2 regions of the Streptomyces nitrosporeus genome follow, and region 1 is predicted to be linked to the other one. Evidence: predicted binding sites of a transcription regulator. Region 1 holds the regulator's gene; the other holds the start of a gene.

Region 1 (3,405 bases):
GCCCGACGCCGTACGGGAGGGGCGGGCCGGGCCGCCCGCCGACGGGCGTACCAGGGTGACCACCTTCCCCTCCAGCAGGAAGCCGCGCGGCTCCAGCGGGAACACCCGGTGCTTGCCGAAACGGTCCTCCAACGTCACCGTCGGCCCCTGGGCCGTCTTCTCGCACCGGATCACCGCACCGCAGAAACCCGTCGTCACCTCCTCGACCACCAGATCGGGCTCGGCGGGCACCTCGGGGGCGGCCGACGGCTTCTTCCACGGAGGGGTCAGATCCGGCTGGTAGCTGCGCATGCGCCGACGATACGACGCGCCCCGGTCACGACACGCCGAACCGCTCGGCCAGCCGGTCCCGCTGGGCCCGCACGAACGCCGCGTCCACCACGGCCCCGTGCCCCGGCACGTACAGCGCGTCCTCACCGCCCAGTTCCAGCAGCCGGTCCAGCGCGGCCGGCCAGCGGCGGGGCACCGCGTCGGGGCCCGCCTGCGGCTCCCCGGACTCCTCGACCAGGTCGCCGCAGAGCACCACCACGGGAGAGCCCGGCACCAGCACCGCCAGGTCGTGGCCGGTGTGCCCCGGGCCCACGTTGGCCAGCAGCACCTGGAGGCCGCCGCCCAGGTCGAGCGTCCACTCGCCGCTCACCTGGTGGCGCGGGACCACCAGCGCGTCGGTCGCCGCCGTGGCCTCGTGCTCGCCCATCCCGTGGCGCACCGCGTCCTCCCGCAGCCGGGCGGCGCCTTCCGCCAGCAGCTCCGCCGTGCCGACCGCCCCGTAGACCTCCGCCCCGGCGAAGGCCGCGGTACCCAGGACATGGTCGAAATGGGGGTGGCTCAGTGCGATGTGCGTCACCCTCCGGCCGAGCAGCCGCTCCGCCTGGGCCCGCAGCTCGGCCCCCTCCCGGAGCGAGGAACCCGTGTCGTGGAGCAGCACCCCCTCCGTCCCGGCGACCAGCGCGGCGGTCGCGTCCCAGACGGGAAGGCGCCTGCGGCCCACACCGTCGCCCAACCGCTCCCAGCCGAGGTCTTCCCAAGAGACGTCCATACGGCGACGCTATCGGGACGGCCCGCGCCCTCCCGCGACGGCGTGGCCGGTCGCCCTTGCCCCCGGACCGCCCCGCCCCCGTACACTGACCGGGGAGTTGTTGGCACTCGCCCGCACAGAGTGCCAGGCAGGCACCGGAGAACCACAGCTGGAGGTGTGCGCGATGCTCAGCGAACGCAGACTCGAGGTACTGCGCGCCATCGTCCAGGACTACGTCGGCACCGAGGAGCCCGTCGGCTCCAAGGCGCTGACCGAGCGGCACAACCTGGGAGTCTCCCCGGCCACCGTCCGCAACGACATGGCCGTGCTGGAGGACGAGGGCTTCATCGCCCAGCCGCACACCAGCGCGGGGCGCATCCCCACGGACAAGGGGTACCGGCTCTTCGTCGACAAGCTGGCGGGCGTCAAGCCCCTGTCGTCGCCGGAGCGCCGCGCGATCCAGAACTTCCTGGCCGGCGCGGTCGACCTGGACGACGTCGTGGGCCGTACGGTCCGGCTGCTGGCGCAGCTGACCCGGCAGGTCGCCGTCGTGCAGTACCCCTCGCTGACGCGTTCGACGGTGCGCCACGTGGAACTGCTCTCGCTGGCCCCCGCCCGGCTGATGCTCGTCCTGATCACGGACACCGGCCGGGTCGAACAGCGTATGATCGACTGTCCTGTTCCGTTCGGCGAGACCTCTCTGGCCGATCTGCGTGCCCGGCTCAACAGCCGGGTCGTGGGGCGCCGCTTCGCGGACGTCCCGCAGCTGGTGCAGGACCTTCCGGAGTCCTTCGAGGCAGAGGACAGGGGGGCCGTGTCCGCGGTCCTGTCCGTCCTCCTCGAAACTCTGGTCGAAGAGACGGAGGAGCGGCTGATGATCGGCGGCACCTCCAACCTCACCCGCTTCGGGCACGACTTCCCTGTGATGATCCGGCCGGTGCTGGAGGCACTGGAGGAGCAGGTCGTGCTGCTGAAGCTGCTGGGTGAGGCCAAGGACTCAGGCATGACCGTACGGATCGGGCACGAGAACGCCCACGAGGGCCTCAACTCCACGTCCGTCGTCGCGGTCGGCTACGGTTCGGGCGACGAGGCAGTCGCCAAACTCGGCGTGGTCGGACCGACCCGCATGGACTACCCCGGAACGATGGGAGCGGTACGCGCAGTGGCACGTTACGTCGGACAGATCCTGGCGGAGTCGTAAGTGGCCACGGACTACTACGCCGTACTCGGCGTGCGCCGCGACGCGTCCCAGGACGAGATCAAGAAGGCATTCCGCAGGCTCGCCCGCGAGCTGCACCCGGATGTCAATCCCGATCCGAAGACCCAGGAGCGGTTCAAGGAGATCAACGCCGCCTACGAGGTGCTGTCGGACCCGCAGAAGAAGCAGGTCTACGACCTCGGCGGCGACCCGCTGTCCGCCTCGGGCGGCGGCGGTGGCGCCGGCGGCTTCGGGGCCGGCGGCTTCGGCAACTTCAGCGACATCATGGACGCCTTCTTCGGCACGGCGTCGCAGCGCGGGCCCCGCTCGCGCACCCGGCGCGGCCAGGACGCCATGATCAGGCTGGAGATCGACCTCAACGAGGCGGCCTTCGGCACGACCAAGGACATCCAGGTCGACACCGCCGTCGTCTGCACCACCTGCAGCGGCGAGGGGGCGGCCCCCGGCACCTCCGCGCAGACCTGTGACATGTGCCGCGGCCGCGGTGAGGTCTCCCAGGTCACCCGGTCCTTCCTCGGCCAGGTCATGACCTCGCGCCCCTGCCCGCAGTGCCAGGGCTTCGGCACGGTCGTGCCCACCCCGTGCCCGGAGTGCGCCGGCGACGGCCGCATCCGCTCGCGGCGCACCCTGACCGTGAAGATCCCCGCGGGTGTCGACAACGGCACCCGGATCCAGCTCGCGGGCGAGGGCGAGGTCGGCCCCGGAGGCGGCCCGGCCGGCGACCTGTACGTCGAGATCCACGAGCTGTCGCACCCGGTGTTCCAGCGCCGCGGCGACGACCTGCACTGCACGGTCACCATCCCGATGACGGCGGCGGCCCTCGGCACCCAGGTGCCGCTGGAGACGCTGGACGGCCTGGAGGAGATCGACATCCGCCCCGGAACCCAGTCCGGGCAGTCGGTCCCCCTGCACGGGCGGGGCATCACCCACCTGCGCGGCGGCGGGCGCGGCGACCTGATCGTGCACGTCGAGGTGACCACCCCGACGAAGCTGGACCCCGAGCAGGAACGCGTACTGCGCGAACTGGCGCAGATGCGCGGCGAGGAGCGGCCCACCGGGCAGTTCCAGCCGGGCCAGCAGGGCCTGTTCTCCCGGCTGAAGGACGCCTTCAACGGCCGCTGACCCCGGTCCCGCCCTTCCCGCGCCGCCCGCCGGTCCCGTACCGGCG
Region 2 (3,405 bases), 2.3 Mb from region 1:
CTCGACGGCGGCGCGGCGGACGACCGCGACACCGGTGGCCTCGTCGCCGGTCTTGCCGAGGTTGCCCTCGAGGACCTTGACGGCGTGGACGATGGCGGAGCCACCACCGGAGACGATGCCCTCCTCGACCGCGGCGCGGGTCGCGGAGATGGCGTCCTCCAGACGGTGCTTCTTCTCCTTGAGCTCCACCTCGGTGGCGGCACCGACGCGGATCACGCAGACGCCGCCGGCCAGCTTCGCGAGGCGCTCCTGGAGCTTCTCGCGGTCCCAGTCGGAGTCGGTGCCCTCGATCTCGGCCTTGATCTGGTTGACGCGGCCCTGGACGTCGGCGGAGTTGCCGCCGCCGTCGACGATGGTCGTGTCGTCCTTGGAGACGGTGACGCGGCGGGCGGTGCCCAGCACGTCCAGACCGGCCTGGTCCAGCTTGAGGCCGACCTCCTCGGCGATGACGGTCGCACCGGTGAGGGTGGCGATGTCGCCGAGCATGGCCTTGCGGCGGTCGCCGAAGCCCGGGGCCTTCACCGCGACGGCGTTGAAGGTGCCACGGATCTTGTTGACGACGAGGGTGGAGAGCGCCTCGCCCTCGACGTCCTCGGCGATGATCAGCAGCGGCTTGGAGCCACCCGCCTGGATGACCTTCTCCAGCAGCGGGAGCAGCTCCTGGATCGAGCCGATCTTGCCCTGGTGGATCAGGATGTACGGGTCGTCGAGGACGGCCTCCATACGCTCCTGGTCGGTCACCATGTACGGGGACAGGTAACCCTTGTCGAAGGCCATGCCCTCGGTGAACTCCAGGTCCAGACCGAAGGTGTTGGACTCCTCGACGGTGATGACACCGTCCTTGCCGACCTTGTCCATCGCGTCCGCGATGAGCTCGCCGACCTGCGGGTCCTGCGCGGAGAGCGCGGCGACGGCGGCGATGTCGGACTTGTCGTCGATCGGGCGGGCGGTCGCGAGGAGCTCCTCGGACACGGCCTTCACGGCGGCGTCGATGCCCTTCTTCAGGGCGGCCGGGGAAGCGCCCGCGGCGACGTTGCGCAGGCCCTCGCGGACGAGCGCCTGGGCGAGGACGGTGGCGGTGGTGGTGCCGTCGCCGGCGACGTCGTTGGTCTTGGTCGCCACCTCCTTCACCAGCTGGGCGCCGAGGTTCTCGTACGGGTCGTCGAGCTCGACCTCGCGCGCGATGGTGACACCGTCGTTGGTGATGGTGGGAGCGCCGAACTTCTTGTCGATGACGACGTTGCGGCCCTTCGGGCCGATCGTCACCTTCACCGTGTCGGCGAGCTTGTTGACGCCGCGCTCAAGGGCGCGACGGGCGTCCTCGTCGAACTTCAGGATCTTCGCCATGGGCTGAGCTGTGTCCTCTCGAACGAACTGCGCCCCTTGCCACCCGGCTAGTCATCTCGCAGGGGGCCAGGGGCGCAGAACAGAAGCAAACGTAAAGTGGATTACTTCTCGACGATCGCGAGAACGTCGCGCGCCGAAAGGACGAGGTACTCCTCGCCGTTGTACTTCACCTCGGTGCCGCCGTACTTGCTGTACAGGACGACATCGCCGGTCTTGACGTCGAGCGGAAGACGCTCGCCGTTCTCGAAGCGGCCCGGGCCCACGGCCAGGACGACGCCCTCCTGGGGCTTCTCCTTGGCGGTGTCCGGAATGACCAGGCCGGAGGCCGTGGTCTGCTCGGCGTCGAGCGGCTGGACCACAATGCGGTCCTCGAGCGGCTTGATCGCAACCTTGGAGCTGGTGGTCGACACGATCCGGTCTCCCCCTTCGGAGATCTCACGGGGTTTAACAGTCTGAGGGTGGCGACCAGGCTGATCCGTCGTCGCGGGTGCCGGACCTGTCCTGTCGCGCGGTTGTGCTGGCACTCTCCAGTGGGGAGTGCCAGACCCGAGACTATGACCGCGATTAGCACTCGGTCAAGCGGAGTGCCAATTCACCACTCGTGCGTGGCGCGGACACGGCCGCGCCCGCCGGGAACAACGCGGGAGGGGCCCTCGTCGTTCCGTGCGGCGGGCGCGTCGGACGGATCTCTCCGGTCCCGGTCAGACGTAGTCCTCCAGCCTGGCCACGGCGTAACCCTTGCCGGTGACCGTCTTCATGACGGTGCGGATCATGTCGGCCATGGACCCGCCCCACTCCGCCTCGCCCCGGAAGTGGGTGAGGATGATGTCGCCCGGGTGCAGGTCCTGGTCCCGCTCCCGCCACTCCATACGGCCGGGGAACGCCTCGGCGGCCCACAGCGGCACGGCCTCGATCCCGCAGGACTTGGCGATGCGCAGGGTGTCGCCGTTGTAGTTGCCGTACGGCGGCCGGAAGAGGGTGGGGCGCTTCCCGAAGCGTTCCTCCATCCTGTCCTGCTCGCCGCAGATCTCCTCGCGCTGCTCGTCCGCGGAGAGCCCGGGCAGGTAGGGGTGGGTGAGCGTGTGGTTGCCGAGGACCACCCCGCTCTTCTGCATCTCCTCGAAGTACCCGTAGTCGTCGCGCACCACGTAGTCGCTGAGGAAGGCGCTGTACGGGATGTCCAGTTCGGTCATCATCCGCAGCAGTTCGGGGTCCTTCTCCGAGCCGTCGTCCATCGTGAGGAAGACGACCCGGTCCTCGGTCGGCACGGTGGTGAAGACCGGCGGCAGGTCCTCACCGCCCTTCACCTCGAAGCCCTCGCGGGTGGTGAGGCGCGGCTTCTTCGCGGGGGGCTCGGGGGCGGCCAGCGGAGTCTCGGCCAGGCCCCACTTCTTCGCCGCGACCGCGCGGGCGGCCTGCTTCCGCTTCAGCCCCTCGGCGCGGGCACCGGCGGCCGGAGCGGGGCCGGCGTGGCCGGCCTGCGCCTCCCGGCCCGCGGCCGGGGAGGCCGGCTGCCCCCGGTCCGGTCCGTCCGCCGCGCCTCCGGCGCATCCCGAGGCGACGGCGGCCGCCAGCAGGGCGGACACGGCCACGCCGACCGGACCGTACCGCCTGGACCCAAATTTTCCCTTTTGTCGTACTAGCTGCATGGCGCCGCATCCTGCCAGCCGCTCCGCGAGCCCCGGCCCCGACACCGCCGCCCGCCCCGGCAGGTCCCCCGGCTGGCTCACAATGGACCGGTGAACGTCCTTCCCCCCTCCGGCAGAACGGCCGGTGACAGCACCGGCGAGACCGCCCCCGCCGATCCGCTCGCCGTCTTCGCCGCCCTGCGCACCCCGCGGGGCGCGGCACTCCTCGACGAGCTGCGCGACCACGACCCCGCCCGGGAACTGGCCACCGCGACCCGGCTGCGCCGCGACCATCCGGCCTCGCTGGTCTCGGCGGCGCTGGGCCAGGCGCGGCTGCGGCAGCGGGCCGTGGCGAAGTTCGGGGCCGAGGACGCCTACCGGATGTTCTTCACGCCCGCCGGTGTGGAGCAGGCGACCCGGGCCACGGTGG

The links. The regulator HrcA, encoded in region 1, represses chaperone genes, less so after heat shock. The targets are predictions, from matches to a motif close to TTNGCACTCNGNNNNNCNGAGTGCNAA.
Region 2: a site for HrcA is predicted at 1,912-1,938, ahead of groES (co-chaperone GroES). Genes of this name have one in related genera too.

What each region holds. Positions count from the first base shown of each region.
Region 1 covers NZ_CP023702.1:5,315,163-5,318,567, forward strand. The annotation lists gene CP967_RS23420 (DUF3097 domain-containing protein) at 1-291, opposite strand, end outside; gene CP967_RS23425 (MBL fold metallo-hydrolase) at 317-1,039, opposite strand; gene hrcA (heat-inducible transcriptional repressor HrcA) at 1,203-2,219, shown strand; gene dnaJ (molecular chaperone DnaJ) at 2,220-3,359, shown strand.
Region 2 covers NZ_CP023702.1:3,012,460-3,015,864, forward strand. The annotation lists gene groL (chaperonin GroEL) at 1-1,347, opposite strand, end outside; gene groES (co-chaperone GroES) at 1,449-1,757, opposite strand; gene CP967_RS13025 (polysaccharide deacetylase family protein) at 2,049-2,996, opposite strand; gene CP967_RS13030 (THUMP-like domain-containing protein) at 3,087-3,405, shown strand, end outside.